3 regions of the Streptomyces sp. NPDC029956 genome follow, and region 1 is predicted to be linked to each of the others. Evidence: riboswitches for the same ligand, from Rfam matches in the RefSeq annotation. Region 1 holds a riboswitch; each other region holds the start of a gene.
What was found. Region 1 has a riboswitch for cobalamin ahead of ACZ4XX_RS18260 (ribonucleoside-diphosphate reductase subunit alpha). Riboswitches for the same ligand answer to the same signal wherever they lie in the genome.

Region 1 (5,105 bases):
GGAAGAGGGCACCCCGCGCTACGAGACGGTGCCGAACGCCTGATCGCCGGTACGCGTACGAGGAGGGCCCCGCACTCACCCGAGTGCGGGGCCCTTCTGCGTGCGGCGGAGTCCTAGAAGTCCTCGTCCAGGTCCACCGAGCCCTCGACCGCCACCTGGTAGGCGGACGGGCGGCGCTCGAAGAAGTTGGTGAGTTCCTGGACGCCCTGGAGCTCCATGAAGGAGAAGGGGTTGCCGGAGCCGTACACCGGCGGGAGGCCGAGGCGTACGAGGCGCTGGTCGGCGACGCACTGGAGGTACTCGCGCATCGACTCGGTGTTCATGCCGGGAAGGCCGTCACCGCAGAGGTCGCGGCCGAACTGCAGCTCCGCCTCGACGGCTTCCTTGATCATGTCGGTGATCTGGCGGCCGAGTTCGTCGTCGAAGAGATCCGGCTCCTCCTCCCGCACGGTGTCGACGAACGCGAAGGCGGCGTCCATGTGACAACTCTCGTCGCGGAAGACCCAGTTCGTGCCGGTCGCGAGGCCGTGCAGCAGGCCGCGGGACCGGAACCAGTACACGTACGCGAAGGCGCCGTAGAAGAACAGGCCCTCGATGCACGCGGCGAAGCAGATCAGGTTCAGCAGGAAGCGGCGGCGGTCGGCGGCCGTCTCCAGGCGCTCGATCTTCTCGACCGAGTCCATCCACTTGAAGCAGAACTGCGCCTTCTCGCGGATGGAGGGGATCTCCTCGACCGCGTCGAACGCGGCCGCGCGGTCGTCCGGGTCGGGCAGGTAGGTGTCGAGCAGCGTCAGGTAGAACTGGACGTGCACGGCCTCCTCGAACAGCTGGCGCGACAGGTACAGGCGCGCCTCCGGGGAGTTGATGTGCTTGTAGAGCGTCAGGACCAGGTTGTTCGAGACGATCGAGTCGCCCGTCGCGAAGAACGCGACCAGTCGGCCGATCATGTGCTGCTCGGCCGGGGTCAGCTTGGCGAGGTCGGCGACGTCCGAGTGGAGGTCGACCTCCTCCACGGTCCAGGTGTTCTTGATCGCGTCGCGGTAGCGCTCGTAGAAGTCCGGGTAGCGCATCGGACGGAGGGTCAGCTCGAAGCCCGGGTCGAGGAGGTTCTTCTTCTCGTTGGTGCTCATTACTGGCAGGCCTCGCAGGACTCGGGGTTCTCAAGGGAGCAGGCGAGGGCGTCCGCGTCGGGGGTCGCCTGCTGGACGGGGATGGTGGCGGCGGTGGGCGCCGCGGCCTGGGCGGCGCGGGCGATCCGGGTCGCCGGACGGGAGCGCAGGTAGTACGTGGTCTTCAGACCCTGCTTCCAGGCGTACGCGTACATCGACGACAGCTTGCCGATCGTCGGCGTCTCCAGGAACAGGTTCAGCGACTGCGACTGGTCGAGGAACGGGGTCCGGGCGGCGGCCATGTCGATCAGGCCGCGCTGCGGGATCTCCCACGCCGTGCGGTACAGCTCGCGGACCTCGGCCGGGACCCAGGTGAAGCCGGCCACCGAGCCGTTGGACTCGCGCAGCGCCTCACGGGTCTGCGCGTCCCACACGCCGAGCTCCTTCAGCTCGTCGACCAGGTACGAGTTGACCTGGAGGAACTCGCCCGAGAGCGTCTCGCGCTTGAACAGGTTGGAGACCTGCGGCTCGATGCACTCGTACACGCCGGCGATCGAGGCGATCGTCGCGGTCGGAGCGATGGCGAGGAGGAGGCTGTTGCGCATGCCGACGGCGGCGATCCGCTCGCGCAGCGCGGCCCAGCGCTCCGGCCAGTTCAGCTCGACCTCGTAGTGGTCCGGGTGGAGCACACCGCGGGCGGCGCGGGTCTTGTCCCAGGCGGGGACCGGACCGCTGCGCTCGGCGAGGTCGGCGGAGGCCTCGTACGCGGCGAGCATGATGCGCTCGGCGATACGGGTGGACAGCGCGCGCGCCTCGGCGGAGTCGAACGGCAGCTTCAGCTGGAAGAAGACGTCCTGGAGGCCCATCGCGCCCAGGCCGACCGGGCGCCAGCGGGCGTTGGAGCGGCCCGCCTGCTCGGTCGGGTAGAAGTTGATGTCGACGACCCGGTCGAGGAAGGTGACGGCCGTGCGGACGGTGGAGTCGAGGCGCTCCCAGTCGATGTCGCCGTCGACGACGAAGGCGCCGAGGTTGACCGAGCCCAGGTTGCAGACCGCGGTCTCGCCGTCGTCGGTGACCTCCAGGATCTCCGTGCAGAGGTTGGAGGAGTGGACGGTGTGGCCGGGCTCGGCGGTCTGGTTGGCCGTCCGGTTCGAGGCGTCCTTGAAGGTCATCCAGCCGTTGCCGGTCTGGGCCAGGGTCCGCATCATGCGGCCGTACAGGTCGCGGGCCGGCATCGTCTTGCGGGCCAGGCCCGCGGCCTCGGCCTTGTGGTAGGCGGCGTCGAACTCCGCGCCCCACAGGTCGACGAGCTCGGGCACGTCCGAGGGGGAGAACAGCGACCAGTCGGCGTCGGCGTTGACGCGGCGCATGAACTCGTCGGGGATCCAGTGCGCCAGGTTCAGGTTGTGCGTACGGCGCTGGTCCTCGCCCGTGTTGTCGCGGAGCTCCAGGAACTCCTCGATGTCCGCGTGCCAGGTCTCCAGGTAGACGGCGGCGGCGCCCTTGCGGCGGCCGCCCTGGTTCACGGCGGCGACGGAGGCGTCGAGGGTCTTCAGGAACGGCACGATGCCGTTGGAGTGCCCGTTGGTGCCGCGGATCAGCGAACCGCGGGCGCGGATGCGGGAGTAGGAGAGGCCGATGCCGCCCGCGTGCTTCGAGAGGCGCGCGACCTGGTGGTAGCGGTCGTAGATGGAGTCCAGCTCGTCCTGCGGGGAGTCCAGGAGGTAGCAGGAGGACATCTGCGGGTGGCGGGTGCCGGAGTTGAAGAGCGTGGGGGAGGACGGCAGGTAGTCGAGCCGGCTCATCAGGCGGTAGAGGGCGGTGACCTCGTCGAGCGCGCGGACGCTGTCGTCCTCGGCGAGGCCGCAGGCCACACGGAGCATGAAGTGCTGCGGGGTCTCGACCACCTTGCGGGTGATCGGGTGGCGCAGCAGGTAGCGCGAGTAGAGGGTGCGCAGACCGAAGTAGCCGAAGCGGTCGTCGGCGGTCGCGTCGATCGTCGCGTCGAGCCGGTCCGCGTGCAGCGCGACGAACTCGGCGGTGCGGTCGGCGATCAGGCCCTCGCGGTGACCGACGGCGACGGAGGCCGAGAAGGAGAAGGAGCCCTGGCCGGCGGCCTCGTCGGCGATCGTGATCGTCAGGAGCCGGGCGGCGAGCCGGGAGTACGCCGGGTCCTCGGCGATCAGACCGGCGGCCGACTCGGTGGCCAGCTCGCGCAGTTCCGCCTCGTCCGCCACTGCGCTGCGGCCGCGCAGTGCGGCGGCGGCGACCTTGCCGGGGTCGGTGTCGGGGAGATCGGCGGTGAGGTCGGTCAGGGTCCGCAGCAGCACGGTCCCGGGGCCGTCGCTCTCGACCGCGGAAGCCTCGGCGGAAGCCGGATCGGCGGGCGCGATGGTCACGTGGGGGCTCTCCCTCGCTCGGCTCGGGGCCGCGGCGGGGGATGGCGGGCATGCGGGCATCCGTAACGCCGGACGCGACGCTTCCACCGGCCCACTCCGCGAGGCCCGGACGTCGTTGGCACCCGGAACGGACGGACCGGATGCGCTGGCGGCAGGTCCTCGGACTCACCTCGCCCGAATACGTCGTATCCGTACGAAGCACACCGTTGCGGGACAGTTCCGGATTCGCGCCGGATTCCCCTGCGTCGACAGCGAGGATGAGCATACATGTGGGGGGCGCCGCTTGCGGAACCCCCCACATGTTGTGTCGCCCCCCCCGGCTCAGAACTCCAAGGAGTAGGTGCGCAGGCGGTGGTCGGGGAGGGGCTCCCAGTCCCGGTCCGGGGTGCGGACGAAGCCCAGACGCTCGTAGATCCGGTGCGCGGAGACCATCGTGGCGTCCGTGGACAGCACGATGCGCCGGCACCCGGGGAGGGCCCGTGCGCGGTCGATACAGGCCCGTACGAGGGCCTCTCCGACGCCCCGGCCGCGGGCCTCCCGGGAGACCACGAGCATCCGGAACTCGGCCTCGCCCTCGACGGCGATGTCCGCCCACGGGGTCGAGCCGGTGGCGAAGGTCACCCCGCCGAGCAGTCGCCCGTCGCCGTCCTCGGCGACGAGCACCTCGCTCTCGCGCGCCCGCCGGGCGGTGTCCCGGAGCACGTGCAGATACGAGTCCTCCGCCCCGTACTTCAGCAGCCCGTCGTTCAGATAGGTCCCCGCGGTGAGTTCACCGAGCGCCTCGTGGTCCTCGGGCCGTACCGCCCTGATCGTGAAGTCCATGAGGGCAGTGTGCCTCCGGCGGCCCGGAGGCCCCCAGCGGGTCTCAGCCGCCGGCCCCCACCGAGTTGTCGGGTGCGCCGTCGCCCACCGGCGGCAGGTCGCCGCGTCCGACGGGCCGCCCGCCGCCCGTCTGCTCCGGCAGGACGGCGTCGAGGTCGGCGGCGTCGGCGCGGTGGGTGCGCTCGGCGGCGCCCCGGAGTGCCTTCCGGTCCACCGTGAGCGGGGCGGCGACCTCGACGCGCAGCCCGTTCTCGGTGCGTACGTACGCGTGCTGCCCGGGGGAGCGGAGGTACCAGCGGTCTCCGTCCCGGACGCAGCCGTCGGACCCGGCGCTGTCCGCCGCGGCGCACTCCTTCTCCGAGAAGGGGCGGCGCTCGGCGGAGACGGTCAGGCGGACGCCGTCCTTCCGCAGGTAGGAGACCTGGAAGCCGTCGTCGCCGACGACCCCCGACGCCATCCGGGAGGCTTCGAAGCCCTCGGCCTCGGTGACGTACACATGGTCCTTGTCGGTCTGTGCCCAGCGGGCACGGGCGTCCAGCTCGGCCGCGTCGGGCGTCGGGGGGCCGCCCGCCGTCTCGGTGCCGCAACCGGTGACGGCGAGGGCGAGGGTGAAGGGGAGCAGGGCGAGCGGGGCGAGGAGTGGTCGGGTGCGCATGTCCCGCATCCTCGCCCGGGGACGGCGAAGGCCGCCATGCCTCCGGGTGGGGCAGGGCGGCCTTCGTCAGGTCCGGCGCCGGATCAGTGGGTCTCGGCGCCGACCTTCGGGAGCTTCGGG
Region 2 (5,105 bases), on a different contig from region 1:
GCCCCGCCGAGCGAGCCGAGCAGCCAGAACAGGACCCCGCGCGTGGTCTCGGCGTCCGCCGCCGTCATCACGACGAACGAGGTGAGGGCGGAGAAGAGCTGCATCGCGGCGACGCCCGAGAGGACCACGCGGTCCGTGGAGCCGCCGAGGGTGTGGCTCAGGAGCAGCACGAGGGCGAAGGAGCACACCGCCCCGAGGAACGCCCCTCCGGTGACGGTGACGACTCCCCCGCCCGCGCCGAGGACGACGACGGCGACCGCTCCGGTCGAGGCGCCGGAGGAGACGCCGAGGACGAAGGGGTCGGCGAGCGGATTGCGCAGCAGCGACTGCATCACCGCCCCGCAGACCGCGAGTCCGGCGCCGCAGACGGCGGCGAGGAGGGTGCGGGGCAGTCGCAGGTCCCACACGATGCCGTCCCGGATCGGAGAGACGTCCGGGACTCCCCCGGCGAGATGGGCGGCGACCACGGACCACACGTCGCCGACACCGATCTCCGCCGGCCCGATGGTGATCGCCACGGCGACGGAGACGGCCAGGACGGCGAGCCCCGCCACCGTCCACAGCAGCGCCGCGCCCCCTCCGCGTACGACCGCCGCCGACCGGGTGAGCGGTGGCGCGGTCACTTCGCGAGACCGTACGAGCGGAGCGCCGCCGCCACCTTCTCGACGGCGTCGACCGTGCGGACGGTCGGGTTCATCGCCTGGCCGCTGAGCAGCACGTACCGCTTCTCGCGTACCGCCTTCATGTTCCGGGTGACCGGGTCCGACTCCAGGAACTCGATCTTCTTGGCGGCGCTCTCGGCCGACTGCGACCGGCGGGTCAGGTCGCCGATGACGAGGACGTCGGGGTCGCGGTCGGCGACGGTCTCCCAGTTGATCTGGGGCCACTCGGCGCGTGTGTCGTCGAAGACGTTCTTCGCTCCGAGGGTCCGGGTGACGATCCCGGGAGCGCCGCAGCAGCCCGCCATGTAGGGCGCCTCGGCGTTGGCGAACCAGTAGAGGACCGTGACGTCCTCGAAGCCTCCGGTGGAAGTGGCCTTCTTCACACGGGACTTGAGGGAGGCAACGAGCTTCTCGCCGCGCTCCGGCACCGCGAAGACCCGGGCCAGGTCACGGATCTCGCCGTACACCGTCTCCATGGTCAGCGGCCGGGTGCGGACTCCGTCGCCGTCGCCGCTGTTGTCCTTGCCGACGCAGTCGGTGGGCGAGAGGTACGTGGGGACGCCGAGTTCCTCGAAGCGCTCGCGGGGCGCCACTCCGCCCTTGCCCAGGGTGTACGAGAAGGAGGCCGCCGCGAAGTCGGGTTCGGCGTCGAGGACCTTCTCGAAGGAGGGGTAGCGGTCGGCGAGGCGCGGGACCTTGGCGTTCTCCTCCTCCAGGCCCTGGAGCACCGGGTCCGTCCAGGTGGCGGTGCCGGCCATGCGGTCGGCGAGGCCGAGGGAGAGCATGATCTCCGCCGCGCCCTGGTCGAGGGCGACGGCCCGCTGCGGGGCCCGGTCGACCGTGACCCGCTGTCCGCAGTTGTCGTCGAGGGTCACGGGATACTCCGCCCCGGAAGCCGCGGCGCGCTTCGGGGAGGGGGCGGTGGTCCCGCCCCCGCACCCGGTCGCGGTCAGGAGCAGGAGGCCTGCCGTCAGGAACAGCGCGGCGGAACGGACGGGTTGTGCGAGCGGCACGGGAACTTCCTCTGCGGCCACGGCTCATACGCGGAGCCTGTCGTACGGTGCTCCCCGCACGACAGCGTGCCGCCGGGGCCGCCAGCAGGTCTTCGGACTCGGGGTCAGCCGGACGGAGCGCCTTCCCGGGCCCGTCGTGCCGCCCAGTGGCCGATGCTCCGCCCGTCGCCCTCACCGCTGCGCGTCAGTTCCGGTCTCGCACCGGATTCCCTGACCCGTGCACGTACCCGTTCAGGTGCGTACAAAGGTGCGACTGGCCTCGGCACGGTACCACCGGCGCACCTTCCCGCCCGGGGCCAGGTCCTGTCATCACGCTCCCGTCGTCGCCCGAGATCGCGGGACGGGCGGGAGCGTGACGGCAGGGCCTACGAGGAGCCGTCCGTCAGACGCGCAGTTCCTTCGCCTCGAAGCGGCCGTCGCCGAGGACCAGGACGAAGGAGACCTGCTGCCCCTCGGAGAGCGTGCGGCCCTCGCCCTCGATGTCCTCGGCGCTGAAGTACACCTGTTCCTCGGAGCCCACGGGAACGACGAACCCGTACCCGCCGGCACGGTTGAAGGACTGCACGAACCCTTTGCTTCTGCCGTCCACGGCGGCCTCCTCGTCGTCGTCACCGGGGGCGCGGCGGAGGGGCGGGAGCCCCGGTCGGCCACATCCGCGCCTCAGGGGAGGTGTACCCCGTGCGGCCGCCCTTCGCCCGTCGGCAGGGCTTCCCCAGCGCCCTGCCGGGCCTTCTCGCGGGCCTGATGCCGGGGCCGGGGCCGTACGCGTTCTCGGCGGCGGAGTGAATCGGCGCGGGTGGTGCAGACCACTCCCCCGCGTCTCGTAGAATATTCAACAGAGGCCCGGTGTCGGAGATCCCCCGTGTCCGACACCGGGCCTCTTCCTCTTGCCCCACGTCAGGTTGACGCCGTACCGGTCAGGCCCTGCCGCCCGGGTACGCGATCCTCGGCGTGATCGCGGCGACGAGGCGGTAGGCCGCGTCGAGCACCTGCTCGCACAGCAGGGACCGAGCACTCTCGCGAGAACGCGTCATCGTGCGCCCGCTGCAGCCATCGGGCCGGTCACGGAGCCGCCCCTCGGACCCCGCCTCCTCGCCCGGCCCGGGACGACCGCCCCGACCCCTGAGTCGACCAATCAACCGCAGCCTGATCGATATTCGATCATTCGACACTTCTGCATTGACTCGCTCATCGGCCCCACCTAGCTTCTGGCGGCACCAGACCTCGAGAAAGGTGTCGCGTCATGACCATGGAGGCATTCCCGGGGCGGCGTGCGGCGGTCGGCGGGCTCGTCGCCGTCGCGCTCGCCCTCGCCGGCAGCGTCGCCCTCCCCGCCCCGCCCGCCTCGGCCGCCGGGAGCACCACCTACGTGGACTGCTCGCGTCCGGCCGCCGGCGACGGCAGCCAGGCCGCGCCGTTCAACAGCATCGCCCAGGCCAACGGGAGGACGTACGCGGCCGGGGACACCCTCGCCTTCGCGTCCGGCACCACCTGCACCGGGTCCCTCGCCCCCCAGGGCAGCGGCACCGCCGGCGCCCCCATCACGCTGACGAGTCACGGCACCGGCGCCCTGCCCGTGATCGACGGCGGCGGCGCCCCGAACGCCGTCTCCCTGACCAATCAGGACCACTGGCGCATCAGCAACCTCAAGATAACCAACCCCGCCGCCACCCTCGCCCGCCGTACCGGACTGCGGATCTCCGCGACCGACGGACGGGCGCACCGCGGCTTCGACATCGGGTACCTGGTCGTCGACCGGGTCGCCGGCCAGACGAGCAAGAACAGCCCGACCACCGAGGACTTCGTCCAGTCCGCCGGGATCGTCACGGGGGCGAGCGGCACGAACTCGACGCTCCACGACGTCCACGTCCACCACAACGAGATCAGCAACACCGGCGGGGGCGGCCTCAAGATCCGGGTCGGCGCCATGGCGGTCAAGGGCTCCGGCGTCCTGATCGAACACAACGTCGTCAGAGACGTCGGCGGCGACGGCATCATCGCGAGCTACGCCGACGCGCCCATGATCCAGTACAACAACGCCTCCGGCGTCGGCAACGGCGTCTACCCCTTCTCCGGCGGCAACTTCGCCGGCATCTGGGTGCTCGGCGACCACAACCCGACCATCCAGAAGAACGCCGTGTACGGCATCACCCGGATGTCCGTGGCCGACAGCCAGGCCTTCGACTGCGACTGGGGCAACACCGGTACCTGTCTGATCCAGTACAACTTCAGCCGCGACAACATCGGCGGTTTCTTCCTCGACTGCGACGGGTGCGGCACCATCGGCGGCGCCCAGCAGGTCGTCCGCTACAACATCTCCGAGAACGACTGCCGGATGAGCAGCGTCAGCGCGGGCCGGTCCGCGCTGCGCATGTACAACAACGTCCTCTACTGCACCGACAGGAAGTTCAGCATCACCCTCCCCGACGAGAGCGTCGTCGAGAACAACATCTGGGTGGGCACCACCGACTCCCGGCTCCCGACGGCCGCGGGGATCTCCTGGCTCTGGAACGTCTTCCAGGGCGTGCCGAGGCCGACCGCCAACGGCATCGTGGGCGACCCGCACTTCGTGAACCCCGGCACGGGCGGCGACTCGCTCGGCTCCGCCGACGGGTACAGGCTGCGCGCCACGTCGCCGGCACTGGACAACGGCTCCGTGATCAGCGGCAGCGGGGGCCGCGACTACTGGGGCAACCCGGTGTCCGCGACCTCCAAGCCGCACCGCGGCGCCTACAACGGCCCCGGGATGTAGGTCCTGTCGTCGCACTCCCGGCGGCCGGCGTCAGGCGCCGGGGGTGCCCGACCCCGTCAGCCACGGAGCGGCGGCCGCGAGCAGGGCGGTCACGCCGAGCGGGATCGTCGGCCCGGGAACGGGGGCGAAGTGCGGCGAGTGGTTGGCGGGGACGGTGTCGGGGAGGCCGTCCTCCAGGAGCGAGCCGGGGTCGATGCCCGCGTAGAGGGCGGGGTCGGCGCCGCCGAAGTGCCAGAAGACGGAGGGGACGCCGAGCGCGGTCCCGAAGGTGCCGAAGTCCTCGCTGCCGGTGATGATCTGAGTGAGCGTGAAGACCCTTTTCGTGCCGAGGACTTCGGTGAGGGAGTCCTGTACGACGGCGGTCGCCGCCGCGTCGTTGACGGTGACCGGGAAGGAGTTGAGCGGGGTGAACTCGGGCTCCCTGGGGGCGCCCGAGGCGACGGCCTCGGCCCGCACGATGCGCGTGACGGCGGCGAGGATCCGGTCCCGTACGGCAGGAGTCGTCGAGCGGACGTTGATCCGCAGTTCGGCGGTGTCCGGGATGATGTTCTCCTTCGTCCCGGCGTGCAGCGAGCCGACGGTGACGACACCGGTCTGGGCGGGGCCGATCTCCCGGGAGACCACCGTCTGCAGCCGCATCACGACCGCCGCCGCGAGGACCACGGGGTCGACGGCCGT
Region 3 (5,105 bases), on a different contig from region 1:
ACCCTGTGCGAGGTGGACGAGGAGCTCCTGCGTCTCTGGGACGCGCCCGTGGAGACGCCCGCGCTTCGCTGGGGCCGGTGAGACGAACGAGAAGAGGAGACCGACATGACACAGACCTTCGACGCCGACTTCCTCGTGCGCTGGCTGGCCGCCGTGGCCGAAGCCGTCGACCGGGAGGCGGACCGGCTCACCGAGCTCGACTCGGCCATCGGCGACGCCGACCACGGCGCCAACCTCAAGCGCGGCTTCGCCGCCGTGACCGAGACCCTGGCCAAGGACCCGCCCGCCACACCGGGCGGTGTGCTCACCGCAGCCGGACGGCACCTGATCTCCACCGTGGGCGGCGCTTCGGGGCCCCTGTACGGCACGCTGCTGCGTCGTACCGGCAAGACGCTCGGCGACGACGAGCGCGTCACCCGGGAGCAGTTGGCGGAGGCGTTCGGCTCGGGCGTGGCCGCCGTGTCCCAGCTGGGCGGCGCGCAGGTGGGCGACAAGACGATGCTCGACGCGCTCGTGCCGGCCGTGGAGGGCCTGCGGAAGTCGTTCGGCGCGGCCCGCGCGGCGGCCGAGGAGGGTGCCCTCGCGACCGTACCCCTGCGGGCGCGCAAGGGCAGGGCCAGCTACCTGGGCGAGCGGTCGGTGGGACACCAGGATCCCGGGGCCACGTCCTCCGCATTGCTGTTCGCCGCCCTCGACGAGACCGCCCGTACGGAGACGGCCGGGACGACGGAGACGCCCAGCACCGAGGGGGCCTCATGAGCGCGGTCGGCTCCGGTCTCGTCGGCATCGTGCTCGTCTCGCACAGCGCCGCCGTCGCGACCGCCGTGGCCGAGCTGGCCCAGGGGCTCGCCGGGGGCGGTGACCTCGCCCCGGTCGTCCCGGCCGGCGGGACCCCCGACGGTGGTCTCGGGACGAGTTCCGAGCTGATCTCCGCGGCGGCGAAGGCCGTGGACGGGGGCGCCGGGGTGGCGATCCTCGTCGATCTGGGGAGCGCGGTGCTCACGGTGAAGGTCCTCCTCGCGGAGGGCGACGAACTGCCCGAGGGTTCCCGGCTCGTGGACGCGCCGTTCGTCGAGGGCGCGGTCGCCGCCCTGGTCACGGCGAGCGCGGGCGGGGACCTCGACGCCGTGGCGGCCGCCGCGTCGGAGGCGTACGCCTACCGCAAGGAGTGAGGGCACGGGAATCCTGTGCAGCAGCCTCAAGTGGTCGGGTTTCAGGCGCCGTTTGGCCGGAACTCGGCCGCTGTGGCGACGTGAGTGCGACCTACTCTTGGAGATCGCGGCCCTGAGACGGCTGTGCTGCCGGGCCTCTCCGGGCGCTGGCGTTCACCTGTGGTCCACCTGGTCCGCCCAGGTGATGGAGGAGGGGCAATGGGCAGTCTGCCTGTCATGGTCGTTTTCGCGCTCGTGTGGTTGCTGATCGCACTCGTGCCCCTGCGCACTCCGTCCGCCCGCAGGGGATGGGCGAGGGGCGTACTCGGCGTCTCGGCCCTCCTGGTGATCGGCGCCGCCCTGTTCGGAGCCAACGCGGAGGTGTCGGCCGGCTACGACGGTCCCGACCCCATGCTGCTCGCGGCGCTCGCGGCAGCGGTCCTCGTGGCCCCGGGTGCGATCGCGGCCCTGGTGCGCAACGCCAGGAACAGCTAGGCCGCGGGGACCCTACGAGCACCCACATTGTGATGTACCTGGTCAACGCACTAATGTCACAGGGCCTTGGTGTACGGGAAACCGGTGCAGTACCGGTGCGGCCCTCGCCACTGTGATCGGGAGGTCCGGCTCCACCCCCGCGGGGAACACCCTCGGGGAAGCCACTGGACCACGTCGGGAGACCGTCGTGGTGTGGGAAGGCGGAGTCGGGCGGAATGACCGTCAGCCAGGAGACCGGCCAGGGTGCGTTGTCCATCCACGAGGTGCTGGAGAGGGTCTCCCAACCATGCATATAGCCGAGGGGTATCTGCCCCCTGTGCACGCGGCCGCCTGGGGCGTCGCGTCCGCGCCGTTCGTCGTCCACGGGGTCCGCGCGCTGACCCGCGAAGTGCGGTCCAATCCTGAGTCCACCCTGTTGCTCGGCGCCGCCGGCGCCTTCACGTTCGTCCTGTCGGCACTCAAGCTGCCCTCCGTGACGGGGAGTTGTTCACATCCCACCGGTACCGGCCTCGGTGCCATCCTGTTCCGGCCGCCGATCATGGCGGTCCTGGGAACGATCACCCTGCTGTTCCAGGCGCTCCTGCTCGCCCACGGCGGGCTCACCACGCTCGGCGCGAACGTCTTCTCGATGGCGATCGTCGGGCCCTGGGCGGGATTCGGGGCCTATGTACTGCTGCGCCGGTTCGGTGCGCCGCTGATGGTCGCCGTCTTCTTCGGCGCGTTCGTCGCCGACCTGTCCACGTACTGCGTCACCAGCGTCCAGCTGGCGCTCGCCTTCCCCGACCCGGGCAGCGGCATCCCCGGCGCGCTCGCCAAGTTCGGCGGGATCTTCGCCGTCACCCAGATTCCGCTCGCGGTCAGCGAGGGCCTGCTCACCGTGCTCGTGATGCGCCTGCTGACCCAGTCCAGCAAGGGCGACCTGATCCGGCTCGGCGTCCTCACCGGACGCACGTCGGAGCGACGCGAGGAGGCGAGCGCTCGATGAGCCGGAACACGAAGATCAACGCCCTGCTGCTCCTCGTCGTCGCCGCGCTCGCGGTCCTGCCGCTCGCGCTGGGACTCGGGGACCACAAGGAGGAGCCCTTCGCGGGGGCCGACGCGGAGGCCGAGACCGCGATCACGGAACTCCAGCCGGACTACGAGCCGTGGTTCAGCCCGCTCTACGAGCCGCCGTCCGGGGAGATCGAGTCGGCGCTGTTCGCCCTTCAGGCGGCCCTCGGTGCCGGTGTCCTGGCGTACTACTTCGGTCTGCGGCGCGGCCGTCGACAGGGCGCGGCGCGGGCCGAGGCAGCCGAGACGTCCCAGGTGCAGGGCGCCGGAGCGGGGGTGACAGGGGCCGCCGGGGCCGGGACGGCGGAGCACGAGAGCGGCGCCGGTTCCAGCGCCGGTTCCCCCTCCGACACCACCGGCTCCAGCGCCGGCACCGGTCCGGGCGCGTAGTCGCCGATGCTGCCGATCGACGCGGCGGCGCACAGCAGTCGCTGGCGCCGCCGCCATCCCGCCGAGAAGGCGCTTCTCGGCTTCGGTCTCACCCTGTGCGCGGTCGGCCTGCCGCCGTGGCCCGGCGCGGTCCTCGTCGCGGCGGCCACGCTCACCGTGCTGCTCGGTCCGGCCGGCGTGCCGGGCCGGGCGCTGTGGCGGGCGTTCCGGATCCCGCTCGGGTTCTGTGTCACGGGCGCGATCCCGCTGCTGTTCGAAGTGGGCGGCGACCGGGGGCTCGTCGCCCTCGCGCCGGACGGTCCGACGCATGCGGGCGAGTTGCTGCTGCGGACCGCTTCGGCATCCCTCGGGGTGCTGCTCTTCGCGTTCACGACGCCGGTGTCCGACGTCCTGCCCCGGCTGGTACGGGCGGGGGTGCCGGCGCCGGTGGTGGACGTCGCCCTGGTGATGTACCGGATCATCTTCCTGCTGCTCGACGCCATGTCCAAGATCCGGCAGGCGCAGGCGGCCCGGCTCGGGCACACGACACGGGCGGCGACCTGGCGTTCCCTCGCGGGCCTCGGGGCGACCACGTTCGTGCGGGCCTTCGACCGGGCGCAGCGGCTGCAGTCGGGGCTCGCCGGGCGGGGGTACGACGGGACGCTGCGCGTCCTGGTGCCCGCGTGCGCGCTCTCCCGCCCGTTCCTCGCCGCGACGGGCGTGCTGCTCGCCGGACTCGTCGCCCTCACCCTCGTACTGGAAAGGCTCCTTCCGTGACGTCTCCGACCCCTGTCGTGGAACTGGTGAAAGCCGGATTCGCCTACGAGGACGGGCCCCCGGTCCTGGCCGGCGTGGACTTCGCCGTCGCGGAGGGGCGGGCGGTCGCGCTGCTCGGGCGCAACGGCAGCGGCAAGACGACGCTGTTGCGCCTGCTCAGCGGCGGGCTGCGGTGTGTGAGCGGGTCACTGCGTCTGGACGGTACGGAGGTGGCGTACGACCGGAAGGGGCTGACCCGGCTGCGGACGACCGTGCAGCTGGTGGTGCAGGATCCCGACGACCAGCTGTTCGCCGCGTCCGTGGACCAGGACGTGTCGTTCGGCCCGATGAACCTGGGCCTGCCCGAGGAGGAGGTACGGCGACGGGTTCGCGAGGCCCTGGAGGCGCTGGACATCACGGCGCTCGCGGACCGGCCGACCCATCTGCTCTCGTACGGGCAGCGCAAGCGGGCGGCGATCGCGGGCGCGGTGGCGATGCGGCCCCGGGTCCTGATCATGGACGAGCCGACGGCCGGTCTCGATCCGCACGGGCAGGAGCGGCTGCTCGACGCGCTCCAGCGACTGCGGGAGGCCGGTACGACGGTGCTGATGGCCACGCACGACGTGGATCTGGCCTTGCGCTGGGCGGACGAGGCGGCGGTGCTCGCACCGTCGGGGCTGCGGACCGGGCCGGTCGCGGAGCTCCTCGCGGACGGCGCGCTGCTCGACGAGGCCCGGCTGCGCCGCCCCTGGGGTACGGCGGTGGCCCGGCTGCTGCGCACCCACGGTCTGCTCGCCGCGGGGGCGGCCGAGCCTCGGACGCCTGAGGAGCTGGACGCGTGGCTGGGCGCGGCGGCCACGCCAGTCCGTACCGAGTAGCTCGGCCCGACGCCCGCCCGTAACCAGATGCTCGACTCGACGGCCGCCCGTAACGAGCTGCTCGACTCGACGCCCGCCCGTATCGAGTAGCTCGGTACGGCGGCCTCCCGCGCGCCGAAAGCTACCGAGTAGTAGACATCACGTCCCGAATCTTCTGCAACTAGTTGCATAACGGAGGGGGGTCCCCTAGAACTGAGGGCGATGATCCTGCGCGAGGAGGCGCCCGCATGACCCCGTACCCGCACCTGCTGAGCCCGCTCGACCTCGGGTTCACCACCCTGCCCAACCGGGTGATCATGGGGTCGATGCACGTCGGCCTCGAGGAGACCGAGCACGGCTTCGAGCGCATGGCCGCCTTCTACGCCGAGCGGGCCCGCGGCGGCGTCGGCCTCATCGTCACCGGTGG

Region 2: another riboswitch for cobalamin. It lies ahead of ACZ4XX_RS34290 (ABC transporter substrate-binding protein); the one in region 1 lies ahead of ACZ4XX_RS18260 (ribonucleoside-diphosphate reductase subunit alpha).
Region 3: another riboswitch for cobalamin. It lies ahead of ACZ4XX_RS27440 (energy-coupling factor ABC transporter permease); the one in region 1 lies ahead of ACZ4XX_RS18260 (ribonucleoside-diphosphate reductase subunit alpha).

Annotation. Positions count from the first base shown of each region.
Region 1 is NZ_JBVHZJ010000020.1:44,320-49,424, reverse strand. Features, by position in the region: gene def (peptide deformylase) at 1-43, shown strand, start outside; gene ACZ4XX_RS18265 (ribonucleotide-diphosphate reductase subunit beta) at 114-1,130, opposite strand; gene ACZ4XX_RS18260 (ribonucleoside-diphosphate reductase subunit alpha) at 1,130-3,508, opposite strand; cobalamin riboswitch at 3,642-3,807, opposite strand; gene ACZ4XX_RS18255 (GNAT family N-acetyltransferase) at 3,830-4,330, opposite strand; gene ACZ4XX_RS18250 (hypothetical protein) at 4,374-4,985, opposite strand; gene mctP (monocarboxylate uptake permease MctP) at 5,069-5,105, opposite strand, start outside.
Region 2 is NZ_JBVHZJ010000064.1:21,178-26,282, reverse strand. Features, by position in the region: gene ACZ4XX_RS34295 (FecCD family ABC transporter permease) at 1-623, opposite strand, end outside; gene ACZ4XX_RS34290 (ABC transporter substrate-binding protein) at 620-1,675, opposite strand; cobalamin riboswitch at 1,756-1,933, opposite strand; gene ACZ4XX_RS34285 (cold-shock protein) at 2,058-2,264, opposite strand; gene ACZ4XX_RS34280 (right-handed parallel beta-helix repeat-containing protein) at 2,919-4,427, shown strand; gene ACZ4XX_RS34275 (amidohydrolase) at 4,458-5,105, opposite strand, start outside.
Region 3 is NZ_JBVHZJ010000040.1:15,338-20,442, forward strand. Features, by position in the region: gene dhaK (dihydroxyacetone kinase subunit DhaK) at 1-81, shown strand, start outside; gene dhaL (dihydroxyacetone kinase subunit DhaL) at 106-759, shown strand; gene ACZ4XX_RS27430 (PTS-dependent dihydroxyacetone kinase phosphotransferase subunit DhaM) at 756-1,172, shown strand; gene ACZ4XX_RS27435 (hypothetical protein) at 1,371-1,646, shown strand; cobalamin riboswitch at 1,670-1,903, shown strand; gene ACZ4XX_RS27440 (energy-coupling factor ABC transporter permease) at 1,933-2,631, shown strand; gene ACZ4XX_RS27445 (energy-coupling factor ABC transporter substrate-binding protein) at 2,628-3,086, shown strand; gene cbiQ (cobalt ECF transporter T component CbiQ) at 3,093-3,842, shown strand; gene ACZ4XX_RS27455 (energy-coupling factor ABC transporter ATP-binding protein) at 3,839-4,699, shown strand; gene ACZ4XX_RS27460 (FAD-dependent oxidoreductase) at 4,927-5,105, shown strand, end outside.